3 regions of the Paenibacillus hamazuiensis genome follow, and region 1 is predicted to be linked to each of the others. Evidence: riboswitches for the same ligand, from Rfam matches in the RefSeq annotation. Region 1 holds a riboswitch; each other region holds the start of a gene.
What was found. Region 1 has a riboswitch for cyclic di-GMP ahead of MYS68_RS23875 (chemotaxis protein CheX). Riboswitches for the same ligand answer to the same signal wherever they lie in the genome.

Region 1 (7,835 bases):
AGCGTCAGTCCCATAATGCGGTCGATTTCTTCTCCGCGAGCCGTGAGTATAATGATCGGAACCTCCTGCTCATTGCGGATTTCCTCACATACCTCAAAGCCGGATTTACCCGGCATCATCACATCGAGTACGATCAGATCGGGCGATTGCTTCCTCCATTCCCGCAGCGCTTCTTCGCCGTCGGACGCTGCAATGACCCGATAGCCTTCCCGTTCCAAATATCTGGCGCACACATCGGTAATGTTCGCCTCATCGTCAGCCACCAAAATTTTATAAGCCACCTGCATCCCCCCGTTTTCGCTGATTTTCATTCTATCGAACAACTGTTGAACGAACCTTACGAAAACATTACAAAACCATTAACAGCCCTGTTCGTCGCTCTATCCGAAAAAAAAGCCCCCGAATATTCGGGGACTGTGTCTCGTCATGAAGATTATTTAATATGACTCATAATAATGCCGGCCGTTTCTTCTATCGCCTTATCCGTCACGTTGATGATCAAACATCCGACTTGCTTCATGAGCCCGTGCGCATAGTCGAGCTCTTCCGATATGCGCTCCAGCGTCGCGTACTTGGCCCCATAGGGGAGCCCTACGGTCCGCAGCCGTTCGGTCCGTATTTTGAGCAGATGCTCCGGATCCATCGTAAGTCCGAAGATGCGCTCGCCCGGAACGAGAAACAGCTCTTTCGGCACCTTCACTTCCGGCACGAGAGGCAGGTTCGATACCTTAAGCCCTTTATGCGCCAAAAAAATGCTGAGCGGCGTCTTCGACGTGCGCGATATGCCGACGAGCAAAATGTCCGCTTTCAGCAGCGCGCTCGTATCGCGCCCGTCATCGCATTTGACGGCAAATTCGATCGCTTCGACGCGGCGGAAATAATCTTCGTCGAGCTGGTGAAGCAGCCCCGGCTGGCGCTTCGGCGAATCGTTAAACGTGTCGATGAACGCCTGCATCATCGGCCCCATAATATCGACCGCACGAACGCCGAGGCGGATCGCTTCCTCTTTCATCATCTCGCGCAGCTCGGGCTGGACGAGCGTATAGGCGACGAACCCGCCGGTTCTCGCCACTTCCTCCATGATGGCCCGAATTTCATCCTCGTTTTTGATATGGCCGATCCGCTTCGTCCTGACCTGGTGCGCGTCGAACTGCCGGATCGTAGCCCGGACAACCGCTTCGGCCGTTTCCCCCACCGAGTCGGAGCATATCGTAATTTCGTAACTGTGCTTGCTCATTCGTTCTCCTCCTGTTATGGTTGCGCCGCGATGTCGAGCAGCACTTTCGTCATGATCGTTTTCGTAATGCGGCCGATAACCTCCTGCTTGCCGTCTTTCCCCTCTTGAACGACAGGCAAGCTGTCCACCTGGTGGTTGATCATCTTGCGTGCGGCATCGAGGACCGAATCGTCCGGCTCCGCGCAAATGATGTTCGGCTGCCGGGTCATGACGAGGCTGACCGGCATCGTCGAAGCGGCCGGGTTGCCCAGCGTAAACTTCAGCAAATCTTTCCGAGAAATGACTCCGGACAAATGCCCCTCCTCATCGGTGACAATCAAGCTGCCGACGTTTTCCAGAAATAACGTGACGACCGCATCGTGAACCGAAGCCGTTTCACGGATGACGACCGGCATCGCCTGCACTTCCTTCACCTTCAGCCCGGATAATCGGCGGGACGCCTGCCCTTCCGAAGCCATCGCCGTCCCCAGAAAATAACCGACCTTCGGTTTTGCATCTATAAAACCAAGCATCACAAGCAGCGCCAAATCGGAGCGCAATGTCGGACGGCTCAAGCCCAGCATCTCGGCGATTTGTTCCCCCGTCACGGGGGCATGCTGCTTTACCAGCTGAACGATCTGCAATTGTCTCGCTGTCAGTTCGATGGCGTTTTCCTCCCTTACAAACCTCTTTACAAGCATTGTAGCATACTTCGATTTCGATCATCTACCAAAATAACAGCTCCAATCGAAGACGCCCCTATTTAATACGCACAATTATCATTGAAAAAACACCATTTATGACATATTATTTATATTATGACGTAAAGAAAGGGAGCTGGAAATCGTGGAGAGAGAACTGGCACTGGAGATCGTACGCGTTACGGAGCTGGCGGCGCTTGCCGCAGCCCGCTGGATGGGCCGGGGGGATAAAAACCAGGCGGACGGAGCGGCTACCGCCGCCATGAGAGCGATGTTCGATTCCGTATCGATTCAGGGGACGGTCGTGATCGGCGAAGGAGAGATGGACGAGGCTCCCATGCTGTACATCGGCGAGCGGGTCGGCAGCATGCAGGGACCCGAAGTCGACGTGGCGGTCGACCCGCTCGAAGGCACCGAACTTGTCGCTAAAGGATTGAACAACGCGCTTGCCGTCATAGCGGTTGCAAACAAAGGAAATCTGCTGCATGCGCCGGATATGTACATGCAGAAGCTTGCCGTAGGACCGCAGCTGGCCGGAAAGCTGCGGCTGGACGACCCGCTTGAGGAAACGCTGCGGAAAGCGGCTCATCATCTCGGGAAAGATTTGCATAACCTGACCGTCATGGTGCTCGACCGCGAACGCCATCAATCGATCATCCGCACGCTGCGCGAAGTCGGCGTCCGTATCAAATTTTTAAGCGACGGCGATGTAGCCGGAGCGATGGCCCCGGCGATGCCGGAATCGGGCATCGACCTGTACGTCGGCTCGGGCGGCGCGCCTGAAGGCGTGCTTGCGGCGGCGGCGCTGATCTGCCTGGGCGGTGAACTGCAGGGACGTCTGCTGCCCGCAAGCGACGATGAGCGGCAGCGCTGCATTGAGATGGGACTGTCGGATCCTAATAAAATATTGACGATGCAGGACATGATCGGCAGCGAAGACGTTATTTTTGCGGCTACCGGCATCACGCCGGGAGAATTTCTCGGAGGCGTCAAATATTTGACGGATCAACGCGCAGAGACACATTCCATCGTCATGCGCGCCAAAACGAAAACGATCCGGTTTATTCAAACGCTTCACTACCTGCCGAATAAACCGCTGCTCGAAGCCCTGTAACGTATCACTTCTTCACCGGAAAAAACTATGCTACAATCCAAGAAGGTTTTCATTTACACATCAACTTGGAAAGTAGGTTTTCTCCGGTGAGCTTTTTTTTCTACATCATCGTCGGTTTGGTATCCGCAACGTTCGGCAGTCTCGTAGGTCTCGGGGGCGGCATCATCATCGTGCCGGTGCTGGTTTATCTCGGTCCCTATTTTCTCGGTGAGCACATTTCCGTATCGACGGCCGTCGGCACTTCCCTGGCTGTGCTTATTTTTACCGCCCTCTCTTCCACCTTGACCTTCATCAAGCAAAAACGCGTCGATTTTAAAAGCGGCTGGCTTTATTTTATAACCAGCGGTCCCGGTGCCATGCTCGGATCGTATTTGACGCAATTTATGGATGTGAAATCGTTCCAGACCGATTTCGGCCTGTTTATGCTGCTGATGGCAATCCTGCTTATCCTGCGGGACTATTTGAAACCGCTGAACGTCCGGTGGAGCATTCAGCGCAGTTTCACCGACCAGAAGGGCGCCACCCATACTTACGGGTACAGCATCGTTCCGGCACTCGTCATCGGGCTTCTCGTCGGGCTGGTATCCGGTCTGTTCGGCATCGGCGGAGGTTCCCTGTTCGTCCCTGCAATGGTGCTGCTGTTCCGTTACCCGCCCCATGTAGCGACGGCGACGTCGATGTTCGTCATCTTCCTCTCCTCCATCATGGGCAGCGTTACCCACTTCAGCCTCGGCGAAGTGGACCTTATCATGGTGGCGGGACTCGCTCCCAGCGCGCTCGTCGGAGGCTGGCTCGGCGCCAAAATCGCCGGAATGCTCAGCACCAAAAAACTGATGTGGGTACTGCGAGTCACCTTCCTTCTCGTAGCCCTGCGGATGATATACGAAGGAATAACGACTTAACAATTCCAAGGATAAACTCCCCCTTTTTTCGCAAACTAAAAGCAACGACACGAGAAAAGGGGGAACCTTCGATCCATGCGCAAACCGATCCTCCTCTTCCTTGGCCTGCTTTCCCTTTCTATGCTGTCTGGCTGCAGGTTTGGCAACTCGGCGGAACCTAGGCCGGAAATGAAATCTATCGTTTCCCGGCAGCAAGATCTGATTCCGTTCCCAATCCCTTTCCAGTACGAGGAACCCATAGGCCCAAAATGGAATCCGGCTCTCCCGCGTACGGGAATCCCCCAAACCGGAGATGCCGTTCCGAACCTGAGCCCGGCTCCGCAAGCCGTGCCCCAGCCTGTACCTGCACCGCCAAATCAGCCGTCCCGGGAGGAGCCTAAACCTAAAACGAAGAAAGAAAATGCCCCCTCCGCCCCTGCGGTATCCGCAAAAAACAGCGAACGCAAGCTGACCATTGCGGAACTGACGAAGAAATATCCGGGCATCTTTATGCTGAAATCGCCTGTCAGCGCCCCTAAAGCCGCGCTTACCTTCGACGATGCGCCGGACGATAAGTATACCCCTCAAGTATTGGATATATTAAAGAAATACCATGTGAAGGCGACGTTTTTCATCGTAGGCTCCCGGGCCGAAAAACATCCTCAGCTGGTGAAACGAATGGTTCGGGAAGGGCATGTGATCGGCAATCATTCTTATGATCATGCGCTGCTCCCCAAGCTGCCCGATGAAAAATATAAATCGCAAATCCGTAAAACCGACGCGATTATTAAAAGGTTGACAGGATACAGTCCGCGATTTTTGCGCCCCCCTTATGGAGAAATCAGCGAAAGCCAGCTGAAATGGGCGGCGGCTGAGCGTATGCTTGTCGTCAACTGGAATGTTGACTCTCAGGATTGGCGGCAATTGAATGCACAGCAAGTCACCTATAACGTCATGAAGGATGCCCGGGCCGGAGCTATCATCCTTCAGCATTCGGGCGGAGGCGACGGCCAGGATTTATCCGGAACCGTGCAGGCGCTGCCCGGCATCATCGAGCAGCTGCGGGCCAAAGGTCTGGAGCTTGTCACGCTGCCCGAGCTGCTGCATGAATCGAAACAGAAGTGATTTCGCGAAAGGAGTATACTTACAACCATGATTCAACAATATTTTGTGGACGTCACCTTGGATTGGAACGCCAGCCTGAGCCAGAAGCTGCAGCAGCTGGTCGAAGATGCCGAACAGGAGCTCGGAACTCCTTATATCGAAGTGGCCCAAGTCATTAAACATGATAATATGCAATACACGGTCATTATCAATGCCGATCAAAGCGATCAGGAAGACCAGGAGGAAAAGGAAGAGGAGAAGTAAGCCGCAGCCTCCACGAGTAAGCAAAGCAAGCAAAAAGGAGCCAATGCCGCAGATGTGCGGCCCTGAGCTCCTTTTCCATTAACGTCTTGGTCCGGCCAAATGCTGCTGGGCCATCTTAATCATTTCCCGTACCATCGTACCGCCGATCTGACCGCCGATTTTTCCCGCCTGCTCTGTGGTCAGGTTTCCGTTATTCCCCGGCTCCAGCGGTATGCCAAGCGTTCGTGCCACCTCATATTTGACCTGATCGGGCCGGTCCGGCGAAGTCTGATAACCTTTCTGTTTCATCACTTGTGCTTTGAACTGGTCAACACCATGCTCCGCGCCGGGTACGACGAGTCGTCGATTGCTCCTTCTTCGAGCCATTACGGTTAACCTCCTATAACCAGCTTATAAGCACAGATGAAGTTCATCCCTCAGCCGTGCTTATTCCATAGGTTAACCTCAACCGAACGATCTATGTACTAGGCCATGACGTAAATATGAAATCCGCCGATATCCGGCAAATTGAGAGGAATCGAAAATGCTTTTTTCACTCCGGTCATCTCACCTTGAATCAGGTTAGGAGGCGTAATGTCAATCTCGATGCCTTCATTGTAGAGCATCGTGCTGGCATTTCCGCTGATCATATTGCCCAGCTCGCCTATGGCGCTTTGACTGAGCTCGTCGAACTGCGTCACTTGAAAGCCGCCCATCATTCCGGACACGATCTTCAGCGCAACCTGCTCCGGGAAGCCAAAAATTATGTCTCCCTTCATCTGTCCGATTAAACCTATTTTCAGCCAGATGTGATCGCCCCCCATGGAGACATCCAAAATCTTCAATTCGCCGACAGTCGGCTTTACGTTGATAAGCTGCTCGATAACCATCACCGACGAAGCGAGAAAAGGATTAATATAAGCCGCTTGCATCAGAAATCCCTCCGTTTTATGCAAAAAAAACCACCCGAAACGGGTGGTCGCTATTTCTGAATACACTCTCAGGAATAGAAAACACAAATTTCGGTAACTCAGCCGCCATTGGATTCTCCTTTAGGCCTGAAGCTTTGCGTCCCTATTTTTCAATAGGTTTGCCGTTTCGGATTTGACTTGCCTGTGAGTCGTGAGTTGTACTACTATTTTACCATATCAGTCGAAATTAGGCACTAACAAATTGGACAAAATTTCATGGAATCGATAAAAATAAGTCTTAAGGAGTTGTCCTTACATTGAAGCTGCCCGTTTCTCAAGCCCACCGTCCGTGGCCCGTCCCTGAATCGTCCTGGATCATGAAGCAAATTTGGCACGACCTTCTGTTTGCACACTGGCCGGTCCGCCCTCAGGAAATCCGTGAAATGATTCCTTCCGGAATGACGCTCGATACGTTCGACGGCTTCGCCTGGATCGGCGTCGTGCCTTTCAGGATGAGCGGTATACGGCTGCGAGGCCTGCCTCCTATCCCGTTTACCGATCGTTTTCCCGAAATCAACGTAAGAACCTACGTTACCGTAAACGGTAAACCGGGTGTTTATTTTTTCAGCCTCGACGCGGCCAACCGGCTGGCAGTGCAGACTGCCAAAACGTTTTTTCATCTTCCGTATTTCTATGCAGAAATGGAATGCACAAATGAGGACGGAATCATCCGTTACCGAAGCCGCAGAAAAAATACAACCGAAACTCCGGTTGCATTCGAAGGACGATATAAACCTGTTTCTCCCGTTTTTTATGCCTCGCAGGGATCATGGGAATATTGGCTTACCGAGCGATACTGTCTGTATACGACAAATCGTAAGAGGGAAGTTGTGCGGGGGGATATACTTCACCTGCCGTGGCCGCTGCAGCAGGCAGAAGCCGATATCGGACTGAATACCATGATGACAGCTCAATCGATCAAGCCGTCGGGTCAAAAACCTCATCTTCATTTTTCAAAACGACTGGAAGTATGGATTTGGCCTTTGTCTCCGGGCTGATCAAATGCACCCAATCGTGGGACCTTCTTCCTACATACCTGCTGTCTTTTCTTTTAGCGATCAAGCCTTCCGGTTCGCGGTTAAACATAGCGCTATAAACCAGATCTCTTTCGTTCTCGATATAAGATATTTTTTGAAAAAATTCATTTTCCGTTAAAATCGACTCCAAAATCGATTTTCTTTTCATAAGCGGCAGCTTTCGTAAATCCCTGTCTTTATAGGAAAGAACATCGAAAACGGTAAAGATCACAGGACAGTTGCGGACTGCCGCCTCTATCTGCTTTCTTTTGCTAAAGCGCATTCTTTCCGCAACTGGAGCACCGTCATAAAAGCCGCTTTCCGGGTCTATACGGCACACGACCCCATCCAGGATGACATTCCCTTCAACGGGGACGCAGTGAAGTTCCGGGAACAATCGAGTGACTTCATATTTTTTATGCGATAACAATCTGGTCTCTATCTCCGTTCGGGTTAATATCACGCGGAGTCCTTCCACTTTCGGCTCGAATATATAATCTCTTGCGTCAAACGGATTTTCGGCACTTTCGAGCATCATCGGTGCGATAATCATAGACATTCCCCCGCATTCCATTGTACCATGGAGCAG
Region 2 (7,835 bases), 3.1 Mb from region 1:
TACCGGTTGACATTAAGCGCTCATAGTAGAGCGCTTATTTTATTGGAATTTACGAAAACCCTTACATTGGAATTTTGTTCAGAGATTGTTCAGCAGAGATATGTATAATAAATATCTATGCATTGTTACCCTTAAACAACGCCGGTTACAGGAGGTATTCGTCTTGAGGATATCTTTTTACAATCTAAAGTGTCTGAGCAGCATAAGGATTTACAAGGGAGCCGATAACCAATATTACATAGAGGTTGAGGGTTTATATAACGACGACACGAAAGCCAAAGGTTTTGTAGATCCGTGGGAAACCTTGGAAGAAGCTTTGATTTGTGCAAGGGGCATATCCAAAATGTTCGATTTAGATCTTGCTTTGATACAAGTGGAAAGTTTATCCGGACACGAAGACAGGGAGGATGGGGGAGTACCGGCGTCGCTGTCACCCGGGGCAAAGTAGATGGGTTGCGTCAATGCTCAAAGACGGAGCTAGGCTGCCGATCCATGTCGGCAGCCTGGTCTTGGTTGGAGATTGAACTATCGATTCCGTTAGTTCAATCTGTTTTTCGCTAAATTAACCTCAATGATTTTAACTCCCGATAAACTTCTTCTGCATCACAGTTGGGATTTAGCATTTGAATCATCTCCACCGTTATAGGGACGCCCTCATAAACTTTTTCAACAACATCAACTGGCAGCGCTAATTCAAAATAATCTTTCGCAAATTGCACGAAATCCTCCGGTGTTTGGTAAATCGCTCCTATCAAAAAATCTGAACCATCATTAGCTCCTCTTGGCATTTTAACTTTTCCCTGCTGCCAGCTAGAATCACTATTTTTACGCCATATACAAAAAGTCACAGCTTCTTTTTCAATTCCTTCATGTTCAAGTAGTGGCAATATTTCGATCGGAACGTTATCATAAATCCCTGGCCATACCTTATGTTCGTCTTGTGCATATGGACTTAGTATGGATTCATGATCAAATCCCTTTATGATGGTGCCTTCAGCGGAAAATAAAATAATAACATGATCACCTGCTCCATTATTTATTTTTGCCATGCAAACGCCTTTATTCCATTCTTGAACAACGCTATGATAGCGAAGCCATTCAGTCTCACAAAGAATTGTATTTAGAGCTGCTTGAACAGCCATTAGCTTTTTTAAGCTTTCCGGTTCAGGTAGTTTTTCTAATGCACTCATAACATTTCTCCCTCCATCACTCTTATCATACTGCCCGTTAGGTTAATCCGCTCTCATTATCGAATTATTCGACATTAGACTGATAATCCCTGTCCTCTTAAAAAAGTTCCGTTTATTTTTGTAAAAGGATAGGGAATAAGAGTGGCGAGACGGATTACTACCCAAGATCGCAAGGCAGTTCAAGAGGATAGACAAGCTTTATTATTAACATAATATTTATTACGTAAACAAATGAAGGTGCACGATGAATAAACAAAATTGCGAAAAATGGGCGGAACGTCAGATGCGACGGACCATCAATCGAAATAGCTAACATGCAACCTTATCCAACCTTAGTCCGTTTAGTGTTTGTATCAATCACAATTTGTGAAACAACTAACACGACACGAGGTGGACAATATGAAAAAAGTTTTTAAAATGGTCAATCTTACAGTTGCTACAGCCGTCATGTCGCTTGCTTTTGTTGGGCACAGCTTCGCCGCTTCGTCTACGGATTTCACCGACTTAACCAATGTTGCAGCAAAAGATAAAATCATCTCTCTTCAACAAAGCGGTATTATCTCAGGAGTTGCACCAGGTCTGTTCGCGCCAAATGCGCCCCTTACTGAAGCTCAAAGCGTTCAACTCTTTGTATCCACACTCGGATTGAACCTTGATGCGGTAAGATTCGAGAAAGAACTGAAAGCAACAGACTATTTCACAAATGCGGACGATAAGGCCTGGTATGCAGCCTCATTCATAACGGCCGCCGTCCACAATCTCGACTTGCCGAAATCCCTCGATCCCAACCAATCGAAAAATAAAGAAGAATTCACACATCAACTCATTCGGGCAATAGAGAGAATAGGTCATTTACCGATGATTAAGCCGGTCTTAGTCGACATGAAAGACAAAGACCAAGTGAGCGAAGAGTATTCGGGCTCCATCCAGAGAGCCCTTTCCTATGGCATTGTCAAGTTGAATGCAGACGGTACATTCAATCCGAAACAAATTATGACCCGCGAACAAGCAGCTGAAGAAATCTTCAATGCCATTCAGTATTTGAAAGCTCATTCCAACAATTCCGCGTCGGAGATCATGACTGCCTCCCAAGGAGTGAAACTCATTGCGGAGCTGCTGGGCAAAGATGGCACCGACATCCAAATAAAAATCGATCCTGATGCGAAAATGACCCGCGAGTCGTTTATTAACCTGCTCATGCAAACGCTCAAAACAAGCGGGAAACTGCCGATGATTAACATTCAACCGATTGACATCAAGGATAATGACCAAATCGACGTCGAATATTCGGGATCCGTTCAATTGGCCATCGTGTTAGGCTTCATTAATCTTTCCGACGAAGGAACAATAAATCCGAAAGGCGAATTAACACGAACTGTCGCCACCGAAATTATCGGGAAAGCTTCCGAATATCTTAAGGCTCATCAGAAGCCATCCGTTGCCGTTTCTTACGGGGAAGGGGCGCAATTGATTTCGAAAGCTCTCGATCTTGCTGGCTCAGATATTGCAATTAAAGTTGATCCAAATGCGATAATGACTCGCGAATCGTTCGTAAGCTTGCTCGTTCAAACGCTCAAGTCGAGTGGAAAGCTGCCTATGATTAAGCCGGTAGTAATCGACATCAAAGATTTGGATAAAGTGGATAGTTCGAATAAGAGTTACGTTCAATTAGCGGCTTCTTTGGGAATCGTTAAATTATCTGATGAAAACCTGTTTAAACCAAAGGATGAATTGTCCCAAACGGATGCAGCTGAAATCGTCAACAATGTAAAAGCAGTGGTAGAAAGATTCCCAAGTAGTAAGTAAAACGTAATTCTTCGAATAAATTACATGTCGAATTCTAATCATGACATCTGTCCACGAATATGTTGGGCAGATGTTTTTATTTTTAGGGTTGAAAGACAGCATAACTGTTTACAACTTTATATTTTAAGTGACTTTATGGGGAGGCTCATACACACTCAGCACCAACTTTTCAGTCATGCTCTGAGAAATAAAGTTGTCGTAATCTGGCGAATTAAATAAATTATCCATTAATTATTTCAGGTCTTAGTGCCTATCGATTTTCACGAAAGAAAAGAGTAGATTTTAGATGTAGTGCTAAAATGTAGAAATCGACAATTAAATAAACCGTACGACAATGGCAAACCAGTTGAAAAACGGGGACGCAAAGCTACAGGGGCTAAGGTGGAACAAATATTCCATGATGCCAGCCAGTTGCCGAATACGACGGAAACCTCCGTCTTATTCATATTTATTCCGATAAGATAGGAGGTTATTTGGCATTCCCAAAAAGCGTTTCCTTCGGTAGACCGAAGCATTGGGGTTTATTAATGGGGAGGAGGACTCAGTCATGATGAGAAATGATGTAAGCCTGGAGATTGCGAGTCGACATCGTTCACTGGGTTTATCAGATCAGCAGGTTCTTTACATGTACCGTGATATGATGTTAGCGCGAAAAGTCGACGAGCAGATGTGGCTTCTTCATCGGGCGGGAAAAATCCAATTTCCAGTATCGTGCCAGGGCCATGAAGCGGCACAGGTTGGAGCTGCGTATGCGCTGGATAGCAGGAAAGATTATTTGTGTCCTTATTATCGGGATATGGGGATGGCCATTGTTTTCGGAATGACAGCCAGGGAATTATTGTTGGAAGCGTTCGCAAGGGCCGGTGATCCGAATAGTGGCGGCAGGCAAATGCCCGGAAGTTACGGCAGCAGAAAATATCATAAGCTTACAACCTCCAATGTCGTCGCCCCGTACGCTGCTCGTATGGCATTAACAGGGCGTTTGCAGGGTGAAAATTTCGTTGCATTAACCGCTTTAGGAGAGGGGGCTTGCAATCAAGGTGAATTTCACGAGGTAGTCAACTTTGCAGGTATGCACAAGCTGCCGGTCATTTTCTTCTGCGAGAATAACAAAAATGCCATTTCACATCCTTATTCGAAGCAAGTGACAAGTGAAAGTATCGCCGATAGGGTGACAGGGTATGGATTTCCCGTATTCCGTGTGAACGGAAATGATCCCCTGGAAGTATACAAGGTTACGAAAAATGCGGTCGACAGAGCCAGATGCGGCGAAGGACCAACGCTAATCGAGGCAGTCCATCACCGTTTGGCTCCTCATACAAGCGAAGACGACGATCGGACTTATCATTCTTGTGAAGAAGTGGAAGAGATCAAGAAGCAAGATTCACTTATCATCTTTAAGTATTATCTGAAGGAAATCGGATTACTGGATGAACGAACTGAGAACAAAATGCTTGACCAAATCGTGAAAGAAGTCGATGAGGCCTTGGATTATGCCGAACATGCCCCAAATCCTATCCCAGAAAGCACCCTGGACCATGTTTATGCAGAATAGGAGGACGGAATATGTCCGTCATTGAAGGAAGGAGTTGAACGAATTGTCTAAATTTTGTTCTGCTGACAATGTAGAATTCCTGTGGAGAGGGGTGAATTTATGTCTATCATTCAATCGAAATCGGTACCTGCTGTAGCGCCGACCGCTTTCCCGATTCTGATCGCCATCAGTATCGTGCATTTATTGAATGACACGATGCAGTCGACCGTTTCGGCGCTTTTTCCGATTTTGAAAGAGTCGCTGCATTTGACGTATAAGCAGATCGGGCTGATCGCCTTTTGCATGAGTATGACCGCTTCGCTGCTACAACCGATGGTCGGGAAATTGGCGGATGCTCATCCCCGGCCCAGTATATTGCCTATAGGGGTCATTTTCACATTGTCCGGTATCGTTGCACTGTCCATGGCATCGAGCCTCGGCGCCATTTTGCTCGCTGTTATCGCCATCGGGATCGGATCTGCCGTATTTCACCCGGAGTCTTCCCGTGTTGCTCACATGGCCGCCGGGAACAGACGCGGACTCGCGCAATCGATATTTCAAGTAGGAGGAACGATCGGCAACTCACTTGGCCCGATTATGACGGCGGTATTATTCGTCCCTTTGGGGCAGTTTGGTGTCATCTGGTTTACAATTGCGGCATCGGCCGGCATTGTGATCCAGGTTTACGTAGCAGGCTGGTACCGTGCCAACATGACGAAGCACGCCAGTACGAAGAGCGGGGCACCCCGTGCAAACCGCACCGCAACATTGTCACGGAACCGGATCGCTTGGGCGATTGCGCTCCTTGTGCTCTTACTTTTTTCTAAGTATGTATATATTTCCAGCATAACTAGCTACTATTCGTTTTATTTGATTCATAACTTCGGTTTGTCGATTGCGCATGCGCAATTGCTTTTATTCATGTTTTTGTTCGCGTCTGCGATCGGAATGCTGCTTGGAGGACCGATTGCAGATCGATATGGCCGCCGGAACGTCATATTCCTTTCCATTTTTGGAGCTGCGCCGTTCTGTCTTCTGATGCCGTATGCAAACTTGTTCGGTTCCGGTGTGCTCGTCATCTGCGCCGGGTTCGTTCTTTCATCGGCTTTTTCAATCATTGTCGTCTATGCGCAAGAGATGCTTCCGGGTAATGTCGGTCTCATCTCCGGACTGTTTTTTGGTTTGGCGTTCGGTCTCGGCGGTCTTGGCTCAGGCGTGCTCGGCTGGGTCGCCGATGCGAGAGGTATTGAATTCGTTATGCAGCTGTGCGCCTTCCTTCCATTGCTGGGTGTGTTTGCCTTACTGCTTCCAAAGGATCGCAATGCGGCGGAGGCTTGACTTCTCCGTCAACCAATTTGTATTTCAAGAAAGGGGATTGGGCCATGATTAGACTATTTGTTTATGGCACGTTGTTAAAAGGGGAAGCTAACCATCATATTGTCGCTCCTTATCTAATAGCTGTTGAGCCGGGCGTTGTCCGAGGGACGCTGTACAATGTCGGACCGTACCCTGCGCTAATGCTGTCCGAGAGCCACGCTGATGGCGTTATCGTGGGTGAATGGATGACTGTAAGCGAAGCCGGGCTGCCGGCGTTGGATCAGTTGGAGAACTTTTATGCACCGGGGGACCCGCGAAACGAATACGAGCGCATGCGCATCGTTGATATCGACGGAAATCGTGAAGGCTGGGTATATGTATATGTAAGGCACGATCCGAGTTGCTTCCCGGAAATCGCGACCGGCTCGTGGCGAAGCGTGGAGCGGCAGCGAGGCGTATTTAAATGTGAAACGATTAGTGTACAGTAAACATAATACTCCTAACTTTATGCCATGTGATAACTCAGTCATAATGCTACTGATTTGATATCAAGTTCGTATTTCAGGGTTTCGTTGGGAACCTGAAAATACGAACTTTTTGCGTTTTATAACACGCAATTGCAAACTCTACCGAGGAGTCATACAAACAGAGCTTATTAATACTATTTCACAAAACCCGTATTTTGTACAGATGTATGAAAATCAATCATGGTTGTCACGCGGCACAAAGTTCGGAGTTTTATGTTACTGCACACAAATCATTCTTTCTTCTACTCTACCGCCTCAAGTAAGGCACTTGTTTCGCGGACGATATCTTTCGCGCGGTAACACTCCTACAGATAAAACAAAAAGCCGCTAAAATAGCGACTTCTAATGTATCATGTTCAAGTTCCGAGTTAAACGATGCAAGAATAGCTCCCGTTGCTTACTTAATAAGTATCTTTCTTTCATTCATTATTCATCAAGAAATCAACTCCAATAAATTTCCATTATATTATGACGCTTACCAAGTGCCTTTATCTGAGCAGGACGTTGCGGTATTATTTCTTCACTTTACGTTTGGGTTTCGTCAGGTCAAAACTATGTTTTACCATATCGTGAAGATCATTTCCTTCCGTGACACAAATGAGCATATAAAATTCATAACGATAAGTAATTTTCATACGTTCCTCTGGTGTTCGCTCTTTGAGAGAAGATACACTAAAAATCTCCAGATCGTATGGGTAAGAAAGCACGGGTTTATATTTAAGAGGTCTTATATTATTTTCCTGATTGAATGAATGAACGATTACACGAACCTCCTTTAAAAGTATTTGATGAATTGAAATGTCCGTAAAATATCATTAAATTTCCCGTTTTTGCCTTCAGAAAAGCTGACAAATGACCTAAAATGATCATATCATAATATTGGAACGAAACAAAACAGGTAGTGGCTAGAAGTAACATGAAATCCTAATGTGAGATCATTGCCCAAAATAAGGAAGGATAACATGCGGGTTAATAGCATAACAGCAAAAAAAATCTTAACTGAAATGCAAGGAGATTCAAGTGTTGGTTTCACACATTCATTAAATCCTTATAGTGGTTGTGCATTTGGATGTAGGTATTGCTACGTTAGAGAAATGCCTATTCAGAAGTACAGTGATACTCCATGGGGAGAATGGGTAAGCATCAAAACAAATGCGGCCGACAAATATCGGAATGAGATGGTCAATCTCCGCCGGAGAAATAAGTCCATTAATCTTTTTATGTCTACTGCAACAGATCCCTATCAACCACTGGAACGGAAGACAGAGCTAACACGCTCTATTTTAGAGGAAATGGTCAAATACCCTCCAGATTTCCTTCAGATACAAACACGGAGTCCTCTTGTAGTAAGGGATCTTAACCTATTACTTGAACTAAATCAAAAATGCGAGGTCCTTGTCTCTATGACTATAGAAACAGATCGGGAAGATATGAAACGATTGTTCGCTCCCCATGCTCCAG
Region 3 (7,835 bases), 2.8 Mb from region 1:
GTGATGCTCCGGCTCGTATTAACCGCCTGCACGTTGGTCGGAATTTCCGTCAAAACCACTTTGGTGATCATGGCGCTCCAATCGCTTGCTCCGGTTGCGCTTTTCGCCCTCACCCGGTATGTATGCTGCGTATTCGGCATGAGACCGCTATGAACGTAGGTCGTGGACGTTCCGTTGTCGATCGTGAACCCGTCCGCTTCGACGTCGTAGCCCGTCGCCCCGGCAACGGGATCCCAGGTCACCGTAATCGTCATGTCCGATTCGACTGCCCGAACGTTCGCCGGAACGGAAACCTTCGTTTCCGCCTGCAGCGGATCGCTCCAATCGCCGGCTACCTCCGGCACCCGGGCCCGAACCCGGTATGTATGTCTGGAACCCGGGGCCAAATTATTTTGCGTGAAGGTGGTCCCCGATCCGCTGCTTACTATCGATCCGTCAGCCTCGACCTCATAGGAGGCAGCTCCCGTTACAGCGTCCCAAGCAAGCGAAACGGATGTACTGGAGGCCGAAGCGATGCGGAAGTTCCCCGGTATCTCCGGCACGAAAGGCGGATTGAGCTGGCTCTTGGGCACAATCTCTTTGGTCTGGCTGCTGCTGGACCAGAGCAGTGTCGCTGCGCTGACGCCGTGTTCCTCCACATATTCCATCTTGATATCGTAAGTCTGGTTGGATTTAAGAGAAATATTTGCGCTTTCATGTACCCTGCCGTTGGCGTCCCACCGATCGATCAGAAGCTGTCCGTTCACCCACAAGCGAACCCCGCCGTGCGACTCGGTGTACAACGTATACAACTCGGAATACCGCGGCTGCAGCTTCCCGCTCCACCTTACCGTGAACGTACCGTTATCCAGTCCGGCTGCGGTCAGCTCGTCATCCCATTGAAAATCGATCGTATCGTCCAGCCGCCTCAGCTTCAAATCCGTAAAACCGGTGCCGCTGAAATATTCGGCGCGTACCCCGCGGCCTTGGCCCGATGCGGCCAAGGCGGAGAACATGGCGGAAGTCGTCACGGTCAGCGGCAAACTCTTGGCGGAAAAATTTCCGGCCGCATCGAAGGCTGCAATTTCATATTTATACGACGCAGCAGGAGAAAGCCCGGTATCCGTATAAGACACGCTGCCGGTCACCGTCGCGATTTCTGCGCCGTCTCTGTACACCTTATAACCTGCAACCGCATTGTCATCCGCTGAACTGTCCCATTTGACCGTAAGTCCGGTTGCCGACACATTTTCAGATGTTATATTTTGGGGGATACTGGGCGGATTCGTATCGGCCGGATTTTTCCCGACGATCTCGATGAAATTAAGCGCCGTCATCCCGTCGTCCAGGCTGCCGTGATCGACCGTCAGTTTTCCGTCGCTTACCTGAATCGTCTTCGTCTGCTGCAAATGCAAGCCGCCGCCGAGAACCGCTCCGCTCCAGATGCCGACGCCCTCTACGTTCACCGTATTCGTGCTGCCGTAAACGGCATCGCCCACGCTGACCGTGACGTCGTAGCTCCCGTTCTCCAGCGCTATTTCCCATACCCCGCCACGATGCGGCCAGACGGAAGAATCGAGCATCGCATCTTGATATGTACTACTGCGGACAGTAACATCCGTATGATCTATATTCCATCCGTAAGTGAACCCGTTTCTTGAACCGTACACTTGTCCATAATCGGCAATATCCCCGGCAGGAACCTGGGAGGCCGGCGGTTGAAAATGGATTTTAACCCGGACAGGCTGGCTTTGCGCCGATGCTTTCGCGTCAAACAGACCGAGCCCGGACTCCATGAAATATTGCACCAACAACATGAATACCAGCAATCCCGAAATCGTCTTCAAGCACTTTCTCATAAAATTCCTCCGATTGTAAATTTCACCTTCAGTTAGACGCAAAAATGCCAAGTACATTGGCAACCTGGCAACCGTAGCGACAGCAGCACCGAAACAAAACATTTCGTTAACAGAGCTGTACGCCTTAGGCCCATGGCTTTGCGCCCCCGCCTTTCGGACGGGTTTGCCTTTTTCATTTACTTGGCATGTAGGTCATTGGTTCTGTGATGTCGTTCAAAGGTAATGGAATTATTCTGCAAAATCCGTCAAAATCCTCTCAGCGTTCACACAATTTTGCAAAATTAGTCATAAAGAACCACAAATCTTTGGATATGTCTAACTTTGTCGATTTATAGCAAATGATTGGGCGCATATTCATGGTCCACCCTCGCCACATGATGAATAGCATGTGACTGTGGCATCTGCCTAACTTATATTACACAAAGGAAGGTTGAGGTAATGCTCGATATCGATTTAAGAAATTTTGTTCTGGGGACCGTCTCTCCGGTCGTTCAATACGGACTGTATGAAGCTCAGCATACATCGGTTCCACACTCCATGTACGAGATTTCCGCAATCTCTTATTTGATGGGGAGCGGCTTTGATTTTTACACTGCTCGGTGTATTGTGGAATCCTGGGAGGTAAACGAGTCGTTTCCGCCTTATCAGATGACGATGGTGTATTAAAGGAGAATCGGGTGGCAGTAGTAAAGGCCCGGAGGATTTGCAAATTGGAGAAAAAAGCCCGAACGGCTGAAACACGCGAGCGTTCCAGCCGTTCGGGCACGTTTTTGGTTGTTAAGGCAAGGATCGAACAATATCGGTTCGCTCCTTCGCCCATCGGTCTATCCCGCCGCTTTGCGGAATTTTAACCGATGGACCCTTCCATTTCAAACTTAATCAATCTATTCATCTCAACCGCATATTCCATCGGCAGCTCCTTCGTGAACGGCTCGATGAAGCCCATGACGATCATCTGAGTCGCTTCGGCTTCGGTTAAGCCGCGGCTCATCAGATAGAACAGCTGGTCCTCGGACACCTTGGATACGGTAGCTTCGTGCTCCAGCGTGATGTTGTCGTTCATGATCTCGTTGTACGGGATCGTATCCGACGTCGACTGGTTGTCGAGAATGAGCGTATCGCATTTGATGTTCGCTTTGGAGCCCTGCGAGTTGCGTCCGAACGATGCCAGACCGCGGTATGTTACTTTACCGCCGTGCTTGCTGATCGACTTGGAAATGATTGTCGACGTCGTGTCCGGAGCCAGGTGCGTCATCTTAGCGCCTGCATCCTGGTGCTGGCCTTTGCCGGCTACGGCGATGGACAATACCATGCCTTTCGCGCCGCGGCCTTTGAGAACGACGGCCGGGTATTTCATCGTCAGTTTGGAACCGATGTTGCCGTCAACCCATTCCATCGTCGCGTTTTCTTCCGCAACCGCACGTTTCGTAACGAGGTTGTAAATGTTCGGCGCCCAGTTTTGGATCGTCGTATAACGAACACGGGAGTTTTTCTTGCAAATGATTTCAACGACCGCGCTGTGCAGCGAGTTCGTGCTGTAGACCGGAGCCGTACAGCCTTCGACGTAGTGCACGAAGCTGTCTTCGTCGGCGATGATGAGCGTACGCTCGAATTGGCCCATGTTTTCCGAGTTGATGCGGAAATATGCCTGCAGCGGGATTTCCACCTTCACGCCCTTCGGCACGTAGATGAAGCTGCCGCCCGACCATACGGCGCTGTTCAAAGCCGCGAATTTGTTATCAGCGGGAGGAATGACGGTTCCGAAATGCTCGCGGAAAATTTCCGGATGCTCGCGAAGCGCGGAGTCGGTATCCATGAAGATAACGCCCTGCTCTTCGAGATCCTTTTGCATGCTGTGGTAAACGACCTCGGACTCGTACTGAGCGGATACACCGGCGAGGAACTTTTGCTCCGCTTCCGGAATGCCGAGCTTGTCGAACGTTTCTTTAATTTCCGTAGGAACCTCTTCCCACGTTTTCCCTTGCTTTTCGGACGGCTTTACGTAGTACTGGATATCGTTGAAATCGAGATCGTCCAGGTTGCCGCCCCAACGAGGCATAGGCATTTTCGTGAACTGCTCGAGCGACTTCAAACGGAAGTCGAGCATCCATTCCGGCTCGCCCTTCATTTTGGAAATTTCCGCGACGATTTCTTTCGTCAAGCCTTTACCGGACTGGAAAACGGCTTTATGCTCATCCCTAAAGCCATATTTATACTCTTCCATTTCAGGCATTTTCTTAGCCATCGTTTATCCCTCCTGTATTAAAAAACTCACTGCTTCGCCTGCTCAATCCCTTTGCGCAAAGCGTTCCACGCCAGCGTCGCGCATTTGATCCGCGCCGGAAATTTATTTACGCCGGACAATGCTTCCAGATCCTCATATTCGAACTCGACCGGTTCGCCCTTCATCAGCCCGGAGAACTTCTCCGCCATCTCGAGCGCTTCGTCCAGCGTCTTGCCTTTGACGGCTTCCGTCAACATCGACGCGGAGGACAGACTGATGGAGCAGCCTTCACCGAGAAACTTCGCTGCCGAGACCTTTCCGTCCTCAACCTGCATCTGGAGCGTGATGCGGTCTCCGCAGGTCGGGTTGTTCAGGTTGATCGTTACCGCTTCATTGTCGAAACTGCCGCGGTTTCTCGGATTTTTATAATGATCCATAATGACTCTGCGGTACAAATCATCCAATTGCATGACCGAAGTACTCCTTTGTTTTTAGTAGCGCCTGGATCAGGCGGTCTATGTCCTCTTCGGTGTTATACAAGTAAAAGCTGGCTCGAGCCGTCGCGGTCACGTTCAACCATCTCATCAGCGGCTGGCAGCAGTGGTGTCCGGCCCGTACGGCGACGCCTTCAGCGTCAAGCACCGTCGCTACGTCGTGCGGATGCACGTCGCCCAGATTAAACGTGACGAGCCCTGCACGGTTTTGGCGCGGCCCGTAGATCGAAATGCCTTCGATCTCCGACATCCGCTCCATCGCATAAGCGCTCAGCTTCTTCTCATGCTTGTCGATCGCGTCCAGCCCGATCTCCTGCAGAAAATCGATCGCGGCGCCAAGACCGACCGCCCCGGCGATAATCGGCGTTCCGCCCTCGAACTTCCAGGGCAGGTCCTTCCACGTCGACTCGTACAGGTCGACGTGGTCGATCATTTCGCCGCCGAACTCGATAGGCTCCATCTGCTCGAGCAGCGCCTTCTTGCCATATAGCGCGCCGATCCCGGTAGGGCCGCACATTTTATGGCCGGACAGCGCATAAAAATCGCAATCGAGGTCCTGCACGTCGATCTTCAGATGCGGAGTGCTCTGAGCGCCGTCGACGACCACTTTCGCGCCGTGACGATGCGCAATCGCCGCAATTTCCTTCACCGGATTGACGACGCCGAGCACGTTGGATACGTACACGACGGAAACGATCTTCGTCCGGTCCGTGACCGTCGCTTCGACATCTTTCAGATCGATCGAACCGTCCGGCTGCAGCGGGATATATTTGAGCGTCGCTCCCGTCGCTTTGGCCACCTGCTGCCAAGGGATCAGGTTGCTGTGATGCTCCATCGGGGTGATGACGATCTCGTCGCCTTCGCCGCAGACGGCCCGCGCATAGCTGGAGGCTACGAGATTAAGAGCGGTCGTCGTGCCGCGGGTGAAAATAATCTCCTCGATGGACCCCGCATTGATGAACGCTCTCAGCTTCTCGCGAGCCCCTTCATACGCATCGGTTGCGCGGGAACCGAGCGTATGTACTCCGCGGTGAACGTTTGCGTTATCCCATTCGTAATAACGCTTGACCGCTTCGATAACCTGGACCGGCTTCTGCGACGTCGCCGCGCTGTCCAAATAAACCAATGGGTGCCCGTTGACTTCCTGGTTCAGTATCGGGAACAGTTTCCGTATCTCAGACGTATTCATTGTCCGAGCTTCCTTTCTACGGTAAGTTGCAGCTGTTGCTGCACTTTCTCCAGCGGAACCTCCGCCACAACCGGGGCGAGGAAGCCGTAGATGATCAGCCGCAAAGCGTCTTCCTTGGAAATGCCGCGGGACATCAGGTAATACAGCTGATCCGGATTCACTTGCCCTACGCTCGCCGCATGGCCTGCCTTTACATCGTCTTCGTCGATGAGCAGGATCGGGTTCGCGTCGCCGCGCGCTTTCGGGCTAAGCATCAGCACCCGCTCCGTTTGCTGGCCGTTCGCTCCGGTAGCGCCTTTTTCGATCTTCGTAATGCCGTTGACGATAGCTGTCGCTTCGTCTCTCATAACCGCGCGGGTGATCATGTCGCTCGGCGAATTTTTGCCGAAGTGAATCGCACGTGTCGTAATGTTCAACTTCTGCTCGCCCGTACCTACGCAAATGACCTTCGCGTCGGAGCTCGAGCCGTTGCCCTTCAAAATCGACGTCGTATCGGATACGACGTTGCCGTCATTCATCTCGCCGATGATCCACTGGATCGTGCCGTCGTTTTCGATATTCGCGCGGCGGAACGTCAGGTCCGTCACGCTTTCGTTCAGGCTGTGAATCGAAGCGAATTGAACGGTGGCGCCTGGCTTCACGACAACTTCAACGATGCCGTTTTGCACGAGGTTGTTCAGGTTGCCTACGGATGCGTAGTTGTCCACGTAAGTGACGGACGAATGCGATTCCGCCACGATCAGCACGTGCGGGGAAAAGCTCGCTTCCGCATCTTCGGCCAGGAACAGCGCCTGCACCGGAACTTTTACCTCGACGTTTTTCGGCACGTAGAGGAACACGCCTCCGCTCCACAAAGCGGTATGCAGCGCCGTCAAGCGGTTTTCGTCTTTTTTCACAACGCTCAGGAAATAGGATTTCACCAAATCGCCGTGATCTTGCAGCGCCTGCTCCAAACTTGTAAAAATAACGCCCATCTTGGACAGCTCTTCAGACACGCTATGATAAACGACGCCGGAATTGCGCTGCACGATCAGGTTTTCCGGATGGCCGCCGTTTTCTTCGGTGAGCAGAGACTTCACGGATTCCGGAAGTTCGTCCACCGATTGAATGGCCGGAGCCGCTTTGTAGGACCCGAACGATTGCAGGTTCCAGCGGTCGATTCTTGTTTTCTCAAGTGCCGGAAGCTCGAGCTGAGCGGCCAAATCAAGCGCTTCGGCGCGCAGATCGGTCATCCATGCGGGTTCTTGCTTGCTTTTCGAAAAAGCGATGATCGCATCGCGATTTACGGGAAGAGCGGTTTGTGTACTCATCTTCGTATCGTCTCCTCCCTATCAATATTTCGGCGCAGTCGTGTTCATCGGCACTTTGAATTCTTCCGTATCTTGGCCTACCGTTTCATCGACGATGCCCAGTTCTTCTTTAATCCAGTCGTAGCCTTCGTTCTCCAGACGCTCGGCGAGCTCGGGACCGCCGGATTTGACGATGCGGCCTTGCATCATGACGTGAACGAAGTCCGGTTTGATATAGTTCAGCAAACGCTGATAGTGGGTGATAATCAGGAATCCGCGGTCTTCGCTGCGGAGCGCGTTCACGCCGGCTGCCACGATGCGCAGAGCGTCGATGTCGAGACCGGAGTCGATTTCGTCCAAAATGCAAATGCGCGGCTCAAGCAGCATCATTTGCAAAATCTCGTTGCGCTTCTTCTCGCCGCCGGAGAAACCTTCGTTCAAGTAACGGTGCGCGAACTCCGGATTCATTTCGAGTTCCTTCATTTTCGCTTCCATTTGGCGGATGAACTTGATCAGGGAAATCTCGTTGCCTTCGCCGCGGCGGGCGTTGATGGCGCTGCGCAGGAAGTCCGCGTTCGTCACGCCGGCGATTTCGCTCGGATACTGCATTGCGAGGAACAGGCCTGCGCGCGCTCTTTCGTCGACGGCCATCTCCAGAACGTCTTCGCCGTCGAGCGAGATGCTGCCTTCGGTAATTTCATATTTCGGATGGCCCATGATCGCGGATGCGAGCGTACTTTTACCGGTACCGTTCGGTCCCATGATCGCATGTACTTCGCCGCCTTTGATTTCGATGCTGAG

Region 2: it holds a riboswitch for cyclic di-GMP, as region 1 does, so the genes downstream of both, MYS68_RS10775 (thiamine pyrophosphate-dependent dehydrogenase E1 component subunit alpha) here and MYS68_RS23875 (chemotaxis protein CheX) in region 1, are expected to answer to the same signal.
Region 3: it holds a riboswitch for cyclic di-GMP, as region 1 does, so the genes downstream of both, MYS68_RS36625 (fibronectin type III domain-containing protein) here and MYS68_RS23875 (chemotaxis protein CheX) in region 1, are expected to answer to the same signal.

The regions. Positions count from the first base shown of each region.
Region 1 covers NZ_JALRMO010000001.1:5,496,239-5,504,073, forward strand. The annotation lists gene MYS68_RS23835 (response regulator transcription factor) at 1-287, opposite strand, end outside; gene MYS68_RS23840 (pyruvate, water dikinase regulatory protein) at 434-1,237, opposite strand; gene ccpN (transcriptional regulator CcpN) at 1,252-1,917, opposite strand; gene glpX (class II fructose-bisphosphatase) at 2,063-3,031, shown strand; gene MYS68_RS23855 (sulfite exporter TauE/SafE family protein) at 3,118-3,933, shown strand; gene MYS68_RS23860 (polysaccharide deacetylase family protein) at 4,102-5,037, shown strand; gene MYS68_RS23865 (hypothetical protein) at 5,065-5,280, shown strand; gene MYS68_RS23870 (alpha/beta-type small acid-soluble spore protein) at 5,359-5,646, opposite strand; gene MYS68_RS23875 (chemotaxis protein CheX) at 5,745-6,191, opposite strand; cyclic di-GMP riboswitch class I at 6,281-6,364, opposite strand; gene MYS68_RS23880 (YqjF family protein) at 6,548-7,228, shown strand; gene MYS68_RS23885 (ATP-dependent DNA ligase) at 7,149-7,799, opposite strand.
Region 2 covers NZ_JALRMO010000001.1:2,439,630-2,447,464, forward strand. The annotation lists gene MYS68_RS38820 (response regulator transcription factor) at 1-10, shown strand, start outside; gene MYS68_RS10760 (hypothetical protein) at 164-448, shown strand; gene MYS68_RS10765 (hypothetical protein) at 558-1,190, opposite strand; gene MYS68_RS10770 (S-layer homology domain-containing protein) at 1,590-2,996, shown strand; cyclic di-GMP riboswitch class I at 3,323-3,415, shown strand; gene MYS68_RS10775 (thiamine pyrophosphate-dependent dehydrogenase E1 component subunit alpha) at 3,547-4,551, shown strand; gene MYS68_RS10780 (MFS transporter) at 4,651-5,868, shown strand; gene MYS68_RS10785 (gamma-glutamylcyclotransferase family protein) at 5,913-6,335, shown strand; gene MYS68_RS10790 (SPL family radical SAM protein) at 7,337-7,835, shown strand, end outside.
Region 3 covers NZ_JALRMO010000001.1:8,320,362-8,328,196, reverse strand. The annotation lists gene MYS68_RS36625 (fibronectin type III domain-containing protein) at 1-1,838, opposite strand, end outside; cyclic di-GMP riboswitch class I at 1,894-2,016, opposite strand; gene MYS68_RS36620 (hypothetical protein) at 2,277-2,504, shown strand; gene sufB (Fe-S cluster assembly protein SufB) at 2,686-4,083, opposite strand; gene sufU (Fe-S cluster assembly sulfur transfer protein SufU) at 4,110-4,532, opposite strand; gene MYS68_RS36605 (cysteine desulfurase) at 4,519-5,745, opposite strand; gene sufD (Fe-S cluster assembly protein SufD) at 5,742-7,055, opposite strand; gene sufC (Fe-S cluster assembly ATPase SufC) at 7,077-7,835, opposite strand, start outside.